2 regions of the Methylobacterium synurae genome follow, and region 2 is predicted to be linked to the other one. Evidence: riboswitches for the same ligand, from Rfam matches in the RefSeq annotation. Region 2 holds a riboswitch; the other holds the start of a gene.
The links. Region 2 has a riboswitch for cobalamin ahead of HBB12_RS20770 (TonB-dependent siderophore receptor). Riboswitches for the same ligand answer to the same signal wherever they lie in the genome.
Positions count from the first base shown of each region.

Region 1: another riboswitch for cobalamin. It lies ahead of HBB12_RS09305 (CbtB domain-containing protein); the one in region 2 lies ahead of HBB12_RS20770 (TonB-dependent siderophore receptor).

Region 1 covers NZ_JAAQRC020000001.1:2,015,018-2,020,798, forward strand. Annotated here, with positions in the region: gene HBB12_RS09285 (peptidoglycan DD-metalloendopeptidase family protein) at 1-1,450, shown strand, start outside; gene HBB12_RS09290 (prephenate dehydrogenase/arogenate dehydrogenase family protein) at 1,602-2,387, opposite strand; gene cobO (cob(I)yrinic acid a,c-diamide adenosyltransferase) at 2,587-3,192, opposite strand; gene cobU (bifunctional adenosylcobinamide kinase/adenosylcobinamide-phosphate guanylyltransferase) at 3,189-3,758, opposite strand; cobalamin riboswitch at 3,821-4,020, shown strand; gene HBB12_RS09305 (CbtB domain-containing protein) at 4,052-4,228, shown strand; gene HBB12_RS09310 (CbtA family protein) at 4,315-5,061, shown strand; gene HBB12_RS09315 (DUF1636 family protein) at 5,058-5,435, shown strand; gene cobW (cobalamin biosynthesis protein CobW) at 5,432-5,781, shown strand, end outside.
Region 2 covers NZ_JAAQRC020000001.1:4,511,415-4,517,195, reverse strand. Annotated here, with positions in the region: gene HBB12_RS20780 (putative bifunctional diguanylate cyclase/phosphodiesterase) at 1-2,267, shown strand, start outside; gene HBB12_RS20775 (TAXI family TRAP transporter solute-binding subunit) at 2,474-3,391, shown strand; cobalamin riboswitch at 3,491-3,714, shown strand; gene HBB12_RS20770 (TonB-dependent siderophore receptor) at 3,873-5,781, shown strand, end outside.

The sequences.
Region 1 (5,781 bases), 2.5 Mb from region 2:
GATCCAGTCGCGGCCGCTCTCGGCCCCGATGGCGGGAGCAGCCCTGTCGAACCGTCAGGTCTCCGCACCGGTGTCGACGCCGCGCGTCGCCGCCGCGTCCCCGGTGACCGGCGGCCCGGCCGGCTGGTCGGCGGCCGGCGGCACCGCCATCACGGTCGGCGCCAACGACAGCCTGAACCAGATGTCGACCCGCTTCGGCGTGCCCTCCGCGGCGATCCTCCAGGCCAACGGCCTGTCGAGCGCCGCACAGGTCACCCCCGGCCGCCAGATCGTGATCCCGGTCTACCATGCGGGCGGCGCCCCGGCGATGAGCGCCCGCGCCGTGCCCCCGGCGCCGCGGATGCAGGTCGCCGAGACCCGAGCCGCGGAGACCCGTGCCGCCGAGACCCGTGCCGCCGAGCCGGTGCGCCGGGTCGCCGAGGTGGCGCCGCGCCCCGAGCCTGTCCGCCGCGAGCCCCCGCGCCGCGAGCCGGAGCCGGAGCCGGCCCCCGAGCCGGTCCGCAAGGTCCATGCCCGCCCCGGCCAGGCCGAGGCCAAGGCGGTGGCGCCCGCCGCCGCCGAGCGCGCCGCCAAGCTCAACCCGCGCAAGCCCGAGCCGCGCGAGGAGGAGGAGCGGGTCGCCGCCAAGCCGCAGCGCCCCGAGCCGAAGCCCGTCGCCAAGGTGGCCGCGCGCCCGCAGGACGACGAGGAAGAGACGGTCGCGGCCAAGCCCCACAAGCCGGAGCCGAAGGCCGTCGCCAAGGTCGAGCCCAAGCCCGAGCCGAAGAAGGCCGAGATCAAGAAGCCCGAGCCCAGGCTCGTCGAGAAGACGAAGCCCGAGGTCAGGAAAGTCGCCGAGGCGGTCAAGCCCGAGCCCAAGAAGGCGGAGGTCAAGAAGGCGGAGGTGAAGCCGGTGGAGGTGAAGAAGCCGGAGCCGAAGCTGGCCGAGATGCCGAAGCCCGAGCCCAAGAAGGTCGCGGAGGTGAAGCCTGCGCAAAAGCCCGAGCCGGTCAAGCCGGTGAAGGTCGCGGCCCTGCCCGAGAAGGCGCCCGAGCCGGCGCCGGCCCCGGCCGTCGCCCCGGCGGCGCCCGCGCCCGATCCGCAATCGAGCTTCCGCTGGCCCGCCCGCGGCCGCGTGATCTCGGGCTACGGCTCGAGCGGCAACGAGGGCATCAACATCGCGGTGCCCGAAGGCACCCCGGTCAAGGCGGCCGAGGAGGGCACCGTGGCCTATGCCGGCAGCGACGTGAAGGGCTACGGCAAGCTGGTTCTGGTGCGTCACGCCAACGGCTACGTCTCGGCCTATGCCCATAACGGCGAGATCGACGTGCGCCCCGGCGAGAAGGTGAAGCGCGGCCAGACCATCGCCAAGTCCGGCGCGTCGGGCAACGTCACCTCGCCGCAGCTCCACTTCGAGATCCGGAAGGGCGCGACCCCGGTCGATCCGGTGCCGCACCTGGCGAGCAACTGACGCCCGATCGGGCGAGCGAGGAAGCGGGGCGCGCGAGCGTCCCGCTTTTTCGCGTCTGCGGCGAGAAGATCGTCCCGCAACGCGATGGTGCAGCGTTCCAGCGCCGAGGAAGCCGACATCCCGGGGCTGCGACGCGGAATCCGGAATGGCATCAGGCCTCGAGCCGCAATGTCTCCCCGACGCATGCGCCCTCCCCCAACTCCTCATCCATCTGCGCCGCGAGGCCGAAGAACCGCCGCCGCACCTCCGCCGCGTAAGGGTTCTCGCGCTCGATGGCATGGTAGACCTCCGGCGCGTCGTGCCGGACCATGCCGACCGCCTGCATCACGAGGTCGAAGCTGCGGGTCGTCATCCGGGTCGGCAGCGGCTCCATCGCCACCAGCACCTTGGCGATCAGGTGCGTCAGGCCCTGCACCGCCGCCGCCTCCCGGTCATGCGCCTCGGGCGTCGTCAGGATCACGTCGAGCCCGAGGGCGCGGCGCAGGAAGGCGCCGACCCGTCGGGCGCGGTTCCCCCGCACCGGGCAGACCGCGATCTTGAGGCCGCGCAACCCGTCCCGCGCGCTCTGCGGCCCGAACAGCGGATGGGTGGCGACGATGTCGACGCCCGGCGGCAGGCCGGCGCGCATGATCGCGGCCGGCCGCACCTTCACCGAGCCGACATCGAGGACGAGTGCGCCGGGAATCAGGTGCGGGGCGACGTCGCACACCACCGAGGCGAGGGTCGAGACCGGGGTCGCCAGAATCACCACCGGGCAGGCGGCGGCCTCGGCGAGGCCGCACCGCGCGGCGCCGGCCGCCGCGAAGGCGGAATCGGGCGCGAACGGGTCGTGGACCCGCAGCGAGAACAGCGGCGCCAGATGCGTGGCGACGAGGCGGCCGAAGGCGCCGAAGCCGATCAGGCCGAGGGCGGGAAGCGGGATGGGGGAGGACGGCACGGGAGACCTCGGATGGGAGCGAGGCCGGCGGGTCCTGGTATCCTGGAGCCTCAACCGCCGGCATGTCGCAGCGGTTGAGAGATGACGAGCACCCTGCCGCTTAACTGAGCGGCGCGTAATAGAGTCCGGACAGGAAGAGGCTGGTCATGGCCGAGCCTCTACGCCGATCCGGCCCGGGTCGTCAATCGGAACGTGTCGATCAGAACTCGATCCCCTCCTGGGCCTTCACCCCGGCGGCGAAGTGGTGCTTGACCTGCCCCATCTCGGTCACGAGATCGGCGGCGGCGATCAGCTCCGGCTTGGCGTTGCGGCCTGTCACCACGATGTGCAGGTCCGGCCGGCGCCGGCTCAAGGCCTCCACCACCTCCGCGAGCGGCAGGTAGTCGTAGCGCAAGGCGATGTTGAGCTCGTCGAGGATCAGGAGCCGGACGGTCGGATCGGCCATCAGCGCCTCGGTCTGCACCCAGGCGGCACGCGCCGCCGCCACGTCGCGGTCGCGGTCCTGGGTCTCCCAGGTGAAGCCCTCCCCCATCGTGTGCCAGGCGACCTGATCGGCGAAACGCTCCAGGGCGAAGCGCTCGCCGGTCTCCCAGGCGCCCTTGATGTACTGCACCACCCCGACCCGCCAGCCGCGGCCGAGCGCGCGCAGCATCAGCCCGAAGGCGGCGGTCGACTTGCCCTTGCCCGGGCCGGTATGGACGATGAGCAGGCCCTTCTCGATCGTCTTGCCCGCCACCTCGGCATCCTGCACCGCCTTGCGCTTCTCCATCTTGGCGCGGTGGCGCGCCGCCTCGTCTCCGCTCATCGATCGTCTCCCTTGATGATCATCGGCAGCCCTGCCACCACCAGCACCACCCGGTCGGCGATGGTGGCGAGACGTTGATGAAGGCGGCCGGCTTCGTCGCGGAACCGGCGGGCGAGCGCGTTCTCCGGCACGATGCCGAACCCCACCTCGTTCGAGACCAGCACCAGCGGCCCCGGTGCCGCCTTGCACGCCTCGATCAGAGAATCGCGTTCCGCCGCCAGGTCGGCCGCCTCGTCCAGCATCGCGTTGGTCAGCCACAGGGTCAGGCAATCGACCAGCACGGGCCGGCCGGCCGGCGCTCCCCGGATCACCGTTGCGAGGTCGCGGGGCGCATCGACCGTCTCCCAGGGCGGGGGCCGGCGGGTGCGGTGCTCGGCGATGCGAGCAGCCATCTCGTCATCCCAGGCTTGCGCCGTCGCGACGTAGCGCCAGGGGCCTGCTTGCGCCTCGATCAGCCCCTCGGCGTAGCGGCTCTTGCCCGAGCGGGCGCCGCCCAGCACCAGGGTCAGGCGCGGGGCGGCGCGATTCGGGTCCGGCACGGGCCTCTCCTCGTCGAAATCTTGCATCGAAAACCTCGGGGCCGGAGGTGTCGCGGCAGCCGGCGTCGATTGCAAGCCCGTTCCCGACCCGCTAGGGTCGGCGCGACGGTGCCTCGGTGACGAGGTGAAAAGGGAACGCGGAAGCCGGAAGCCTCCGGCGGGCCGCGGCTGCCCCCGCAACTGTGAGCGGTCGAACACGGTCCGCCATCGGCCACTGGAGCGATCCGGGAAGGCGGTGGGCCGGCACGAGGCCGCGAGCCAGGAGACCTGCCGTCACCCCTTCTCTCTCGACGCCGCCGGTGGGGCGGCAGGAGTTCGTCATGGTCGCGATCACCCGGTCCCTCTCCCCCGCCCTGGTCGGCGAGCGCCTGAGCGCCGTCCTCCTCGCCGCCACCCTCGGCGTCGGCCTGCTGTTCGTCTCCGGCTTCGCGCCGGTGGTCGCCCTGCACAACGCCGCGCACGATTGGCGCCACTCCGCCAACTTCCCCTGCCACTGACCAGGGCCGAATCCTTTCGGGCCGTGCGGCCTGCGCCCTGACCGGGCGTGGGCCCGCGGCCCTTTGGTCGTGCAGGTGATCCTCCCATGACGAAACGTCTGCTCGCCGCGGCCCTGGTCGCCGGCTTCCTGGCCGCATGCGTGGCCTCCGCGCTGCAATTCGCCCTCACCTCGCCGCTGATCCTGGCGGCGGAGAAATACGAGACCGCCGAGGCCGTCGCCCCCGCCCGTCACGCCTTCGCCAACCCGCTGATCGTGCTCGCCCATGCGGGCCACGACCATGGGGCTGAGCCGCAATGGCAGCCGGCGCCCGGCCTGCCGCGCCTCGCCTTCACGGCGCTCGCCACCCTGGTGAGCGGCGTCGGCTACGCGCTGCTTCTCGGCGCCGTGCTGGTCGCGACCGGCCGCGCGGTGACGCCCTCCGAGGCGCTGAAGTTCGGCATCGGCGGCTTTCTCGCCGCCAGCCTGGCTCCGGCGATCGGGCTGCCGCCGGAACTGCCCGGCATCGCCGCGGCAGGGCTCGAATCGCGCCAGCTCTGGTGGGTGGCGACCGCGCTCGCCACGGCGATCGGCCTCTACCTGGTGGCGATCCGCCGCGGGCCGGCCGCGATCGGCCTCGGCCTCGCCCTCATCGTCGCGCCGCATGTCTGGGGCGCCCCGCACGGGCCCGAAGAGATCTCCGCGATGCCGCCGGTCTTCGCGGCGCAGTTCGCGGCCCGGTCGCTGGCGATCGGCTTCGCCTTCTGGGCCGTGCTCGGCCTCGCCTTCGGCTGGGCCTGGGAGGCGGTGAGCGGGCCGAAGGGTTTTGCTCGCCGCAGCGAGGTGGCCGCGTGAGCGAACCCGTCACCCTCTACGTCTGCACCACCTGCCGCGACGCCGCCGATACAGGCGAAGGTCCCCGCGCCGGGGCCCGCCTGCACGACGCGCTGGCGCAGGCCCTCGCGGCCCGGCCCGGGGCGCCGATCCGGATCGAGCCGGTGGAATGCCTCTCGGTCTGCAAGCGGCCCTGCACGGTCGCGGTCGCGAGCCCGGGCCGCTGGACCTACGTCTACGGCGACCTCGACCCGAACATCGCCGCCGACACTATCCTCGACGGCATCGGCCTCTATGCCGGGACCCCGGACGGCATCGTGCCCTGGCGCGCGCGTCCGCAGGAATTCCGCAAGGGTGTCGTTGCCCGCATCCCTCCCGCGCCGGTGACCGCATGACCATCCTGAACAAGATTCCCTGCACCATCGTCACCGGCTTCCTCGGCGCCGGCAAGACGACGCTGGTGCGCCACGCCATCGAGCACAACGACGGAAGGCGGCTCGCGATCATCGTCAACGAGTTCGGCGATGTCGGCTTCGACGGGTCCTTGCTCGCCGAATGCGGCATCCCGGGCTGCGACGCCGACGCGGTGGTGGAACTGCCGAACGGCTGCATCTGCTGCACCGTCGCCGACGATTTCGTGCCGGCGCTGAACAAGCTCCTCGACCGGCCGGAGCCGCCGGAGCACATCCTGATCGAAACCTCCGGCCTTGCCCTGCCCAAGCCCCTGGTCCAGGCCTTCAA
Region 2 (5,781 bases):
CGATCACCACGATCGACCTGCTCCAGCATGCCCGTGCCACGAGCGGCACCAGCCGGGGGATCTGGATCTCGGCCGCCGCCATCGCCGGCGGGTTCGGGCTGTGGGCGAGCCAGGTGATCGCACAGGCCGCGATCCGCGCCCCCGACGAGATGCTGCGCCGGAGCGAGATCCTGCTGCTCGGCCTCGTGCTCATGGTGCTCTTCGCCGGGGGCGGCCTGCGGGCCGCCGTCTCGGCGCCCCGCCGCGTCGGGCCGGCTCTCGGCGGCGGCCTGATCGGACTGGGCCTCGCCGCGGTCGCAGCCTCGGCCTCGGCGAGCCTGCCGGGGGCGGGCGGTCCGGCCTGGCTCGCCGGCCTCGCCCTGTCCGGGGCGGCCGGGATCGTGCTCGCCGGCCTCGCCCTGAATTGCAGCCTGCGGGAGAGCCCGGCGAGCCGCGGCGCCGGAGCCCTGCTCCTGTCCTGCGCGGTGATGCTGCCGCACGCGGTCACGCTCAGCCTGGCCGCCGGCGGGCTCGTGCCGACGGCCAGCGGCGGCGAGTTCGCCGCTTCGCTGGGCTTTGCCAGCCTGACGCTCCTCGTCCTCGCCTTCACCGGCCTGACTCTGGACGGCCGCGCCCGGCGCCGGCGCGAGTCGCAGGATCTGATGAACAGCCTCGCCGACGCCGCGGTCGAGGGCATCGCGATCTGCGAGGGCCGGCGCATCGTGACCGTCAATACCAGCCTCGCCGAGCTGATCGGCCGGACGCCGGCGGCTCTGGTCGGACGGCCGATCACCGAGATCCTGCCCGAGGTCGTGGTCGCGCGCCTCGACGCCGGCCCGAACGGCCACCTCGTCGAGGCCGAACTCAGGGGAGCGGACGGCGAGGCGCTGCCGGTCGACGTGATCCGGCGGCCGCTCGGCAACCGGCCCTTCCACGCCGTCGCGGTCCGCGACCTGCGGGCACGGCGCAAGGCCGAGCGGGACATCCAGTTCCTGGCCCACCACGATACCCTGACCGGCCTGCCGAACCGGGCGAGCTTCCGCGCCCGCCTCGACGAGGAGATCGCCGCGGCGCGCTCCGGCGGCCGCCTCGTGGCCGTCCTCTGCCTCGACCTCGACCGCTTCAAGGACGTCAACGACCTCTACGGCCACGCCATGGGCGACGGCCTGCTCCAGGCCCTGGCGCGCTGGATCGCCCCGGTTCTCGGCCCGCGGCAGATGATGGCGCGCCTCGGCGGCGACGAGTTCGCGATCGTGATGCCGGACCTCGCGCGCGCTGAGGAGGCCGGGCTCCTCGCCGAGGAGATCCTGCGGGTGATCCGCGAGGGCAACCAGCGGGCGGGCGCCGGCCCGATCCTGGCGACCAGCATCGGCATCGCGCTGTGCCCGACCGACGCGGAGGACGCCCAGACCCTGCTCAACCACGCCGACGCCGCGCTGTACTGCGCCAAGAACCATGGACGGGGCGTCCACCGGTTCTTCGAACCGGTGCTCGCCGCGCAGATCCGCGATCGCCGCTCCCTCGAGCACGACCTGCGCCACGCCGTCGAGCGGGGCGAGTTCCGGATCGTCTACCAGCCGCAGATGGCGATCGACACCGGGATCGTCGTCGGCTTCGAGGCCTTGCTGCGCTGGCAGCACCCGGAGCGGGGGAACGTCCCGCCGGACCAGTTCATCCCGATCTCGGAGGAGACCGGCAGCATCCTCGGCATCGGCGAGTGGGTGTTGCGCGAGACCTGCCGCGAGGCGGCCTCGTGGGACAAGCCGCTGCGCATCGCCGTCAACGTCTCGGCGGTGCAGCTCCACGCCCCGGGCTTCGCCGAGCTCGTCCACGAGGTCCTGATCACCACCGGCCTCTCTCCCGCCCGGCTCGAACTCGAGATCACCGAGACGGCGCTCGTGCGCGATCCGGTGCGGGCGCTCGCCGCCCTGCGCCGGGTCAAGGCGATGGGGGTGCGGATCGCCATGGACGATTTCGGCACCGGCTACTCGTCCCTGTCGAACCTGCGCGCCTTCCCGTTCGACAAGATCAAGATCGACCGGTCGTTCATCCGCGCCGTCGACGTCAACCACGAGACCGCGGCGATCATGCGGGCGGTGCTGGGCTTAGGGAGGGGGCTGGGCCTGCCGGTCCTGGCGGAGGGCGTCGAGACCTCGGCCGAGCTCGCCTTCCTGGGGGCCGAGAACTGCCACGAGGCGCAGGGCTATCTTCTCGGCCGCCCCGGCCCAATCGCCCATTTCGCCGAGCATACGAGCGAGGAGCCTGGAGACGAGAACGCGGCGGCGTGAGGCTTCCGGCGGGCGGGGCAGGCCCGCCGCCGGAACGGCAACCCGACCGTCGACGGGCAGGGGAGGTGACGGCCCGATCGCATGCGTGGCACCGCAGGCGGCCCCTATGCCGGTGGACGGCGTGAGCCGTGGCTTGAGCGGAGGCGGGCCGGGTGGCACCACCGTCGGGACGGTCGAGGACACCTTAACCCATGTTGAATCGCAGGTTGATCGCTGCAGCCGCCTGGATCGGTCTCCTAACCTCCGCCCATGCTGGCGAGCCCCTGCGCCTCGTCCTGGCCACCGCGACGCCCGGCGGCGGCTTCCCGGCCTATGGCGAGGCGCTGGCGGCGGCGATCCGGGAGGTGGACCCGGATCTCACCGTGGAGTTGCGCTCCAGCAAGGGCTCGACCGAGAACCTGGTTCTCCTGCGTGACGGACGGGTCGATCTCGGCCTCGTCCAGGGCGAATACGCCTACGAGGCGCTTGGCCAGCAGGGCGCGCCGCCGGCCGTGACCGTGATCGCCCCGGTCTACGCGGCGCCGGGCCTGTTCGTGGTGCCGGCCGACAGCCCGGTTCGCAGCCTCGACGACCTGCGCGGGCAACCGGTGGCCCTGGGCACGCGCAGTTCCGGCCTCACCGCCATGGGCCGGACGATCCTGCGCGGGGCAGGCATCGACCCCGAGCGCGACATCGGGCCGATTCTCCTCGACCGTGCCGGCGACGGCCCGGCGATGGTACGGGCAGGCCAGGCCGCGGCCCTGTTCGGCGGCGGCACCGGCTGGCCGGGCTTCCGGGCGATGGCCGAGGGTCCGGGCGGGGCTCGCTTCCTCGGCCCCCCGGCGACGGCTCTTCCGGCGATCCTGGCGGCGAGCCCGTCCTTGCGGCGCATCACCGTGGCGCCCGGCACCTTCCCGGGCCAGGACGCGGCAATCGACACCGTGGGATCGTGGAGCTTCATCCTCGGCAAGCCCGGCCTCGACCCGGCGGCGGTGGCCCGCTTCGTCGCAGCGATCGACAAGGCGAAGCCGGCCCTCGCCCGGCACCTGCCGCACGAGCGGCCGAGCGACCCCCGCGACCTGTCGGGGGCGGTTCCGGCATCCTGGCTCCATCCGGCGACGGCGGCCTTCCTGCGCGGCGAGTAGGCCCGGGCCCGTCGCCGGCCGGTGTGTTCCTGTGGACACAAGTTCGGCAACATTATTACATTGCGTTTCCGAGTGTTGCTTACGCACGGTCGGGCTGCCATGGATGGTGCCGCCAAGGTTCCCCGGGTGCTGAGCCCGCGGGCGAAGCGGGAGCTCGGTGACCCCATCGGATGCGGGAGCATCCGCGGTGAGGCCGAGGCTGCCCCCGCAACTGTGAGCGGAGATGACCCGCCGCCGAAAGCCACTGGTGCGCCTGGCACCGGGAAGGCGAGGCGGGACCGGTGCTCCGCGAGCTAGAGACCTGCCTCGGCATGCGCCTCGCGGCGCGGTCACGTCCCGCGGGCGGTGCGGCCCGGGGGAGCGGTCGGGCTGTGCGCCGCGCGATTTTCGCGCGGCCTTCGGCCTGCCACTCGCCCGGACGCATTCGCGCGGCAACATCGAGTATGCTTCGTTGAGAACCCGCCCGCCTCTTCATCATCCCATGCCCGCCCTGGCGACCGCCCTGGGGTTGAGCCTCGCGGCCGGCACCGCGCACGGGCAGGAGACCATCGCCCTCGACGAGGTCGTGGTGGCGGGCGCCCCTGCGCTCCCGGCGCCCTCCGCCGCCGGCACGATCGGGCTCATCGGCCCGACCCCGGGCTTTCGCGGCGACCGGGCGGTGAGCAGCACGAAGACCGATACGCCCCAGCGCGACGTGCCGCAGGTCGTCACCGTCGCGCCGCGAGAGGTCGTCACCGACCTCGCGGCGACGCGGGTCGACCGCGTCCTCACCTATATGCCGGGCGTCGCGCAGCAGAACAATTTCGGCGGCCTCACCATCTTCAGCTACGCCATCCGGGGCGTCACCACCTCGGAGCTGTACAAGAACGGCTTTCCCCTCAACCGCGGGTTCCCGCCGCCGCCCGACGCCCAGAACGTCGAGCGGATCGAGGTGCTGAAGGGCCCCGGCGGCGGCCTGTTCGGGCGCAGCGACCCGGGCGGCCTCGTCAACATCATCACCAAGCAGCCGACCGCGGAACGCTTCGTCGAGATGGGCGGGCTTTGGGGCTCGTTCGAGCAGGTCCGCGGCACGGTCGATTCGGGCGGTGCGCTCAACGAGGACGGCACGCTCCTCTACCGCTTCAACCTCGCGGCCGGGCGCCAGAACAGCTTTCGCGATTTCGTCGACGGCGACCGGCTGTTCGTCGCCCCCGTCGTGAGCTGGCAGGTCACGCCCGACACCAAGGTCACGGTCGAGACCGAGTTCCTGAGGAACCGCACGGTGTTCGACCGCGGCGTCATCGCGATCGACAACCGGCTCGGGTTCCTGCCGATCTCGCGCTTCCTCGGCGAGCCGGGCCAGAGCATCCGGCAGACCAACGACTCGATGCAGATCCGGGTCGACCACCGCTTCGATGCCGACTGGCAGATGCGGCTTGCCACCTACCTCAACTCCAACTCGCTCGCCGGCGAGGCGGTCGAGGTGCGGGACATCGCCGCCGACAACCGCACGGTCCTGCGCGACCGCAACTATCGCAACTACCGCGCCGCCGTGGCCCTCGGCCAGGCCGAGCTGGTCGGGCGCTTCGATACCGCCGGGATCGGCCACACCCTGCTGCTGGGCTTCGAGCGCGAGAGCACCGACGGCACCTACCAGCAGATCCGCTCCAACACCCGCCAGGATCCCTATTCCCTCGACATCTACGCCCCGGTCTACGGCCGGCTGCTTCCGAACTACACCCGTCAGACCAACGGGTTCGAGCAGGTCACCAACACGGCGCTCTACGCCCAGGACCAGATCGCGCTGTCGCCCGAGTGGAAGGCGCTGGTCGGCGTGCGGTTCGACTTCTTCGAGCAGTCGTTCCGCGAGCGCACCACCGGGGTCCGGAGCGACCAGACCTACTTCGCCGCCACGCCCCGGGCCGGCCTCGTCTACCAGCCGTTGCCGGAGCTGTCGCTCTACGCCAATGTCGGCACGAGCTTCCGGCCGAATATCGGGCCCGACGCGGCCGCCTCGTCGTTCAACGGCCCGTTCGCGCCGGAGACTGGCCTCGGCTACGAGGTCGGCACCAAGCTCGACCTGTATGGCGGGCGTTTAAGCCTGACCGGCGCCGCCTTCCGGGTCGAGCGCCAGAACGTCCTCACCGCCGATCCCAACAACACCGGCTTCTCGATCGCCGCCGGCGCGGTGCGCAGCCAGGGCTTCGAGTTCACGGCGGCCGGCCAGCTCTCGCCGTCGATCAAGGTCCTGGCCGGCTACGTCTTCGCCGACGCCGTCGTCACGAAGGACAACGTGCTGCCGGTGGGTGCCCCGCTCATCAACGTGCCGCGCCACTCGGGCAGCCTGCTCGCGGTGCACGAGGCGCAGGAGGGCCCCTGGAAGGGGTTCGGGATCGGCGGCGGCGTGCGCG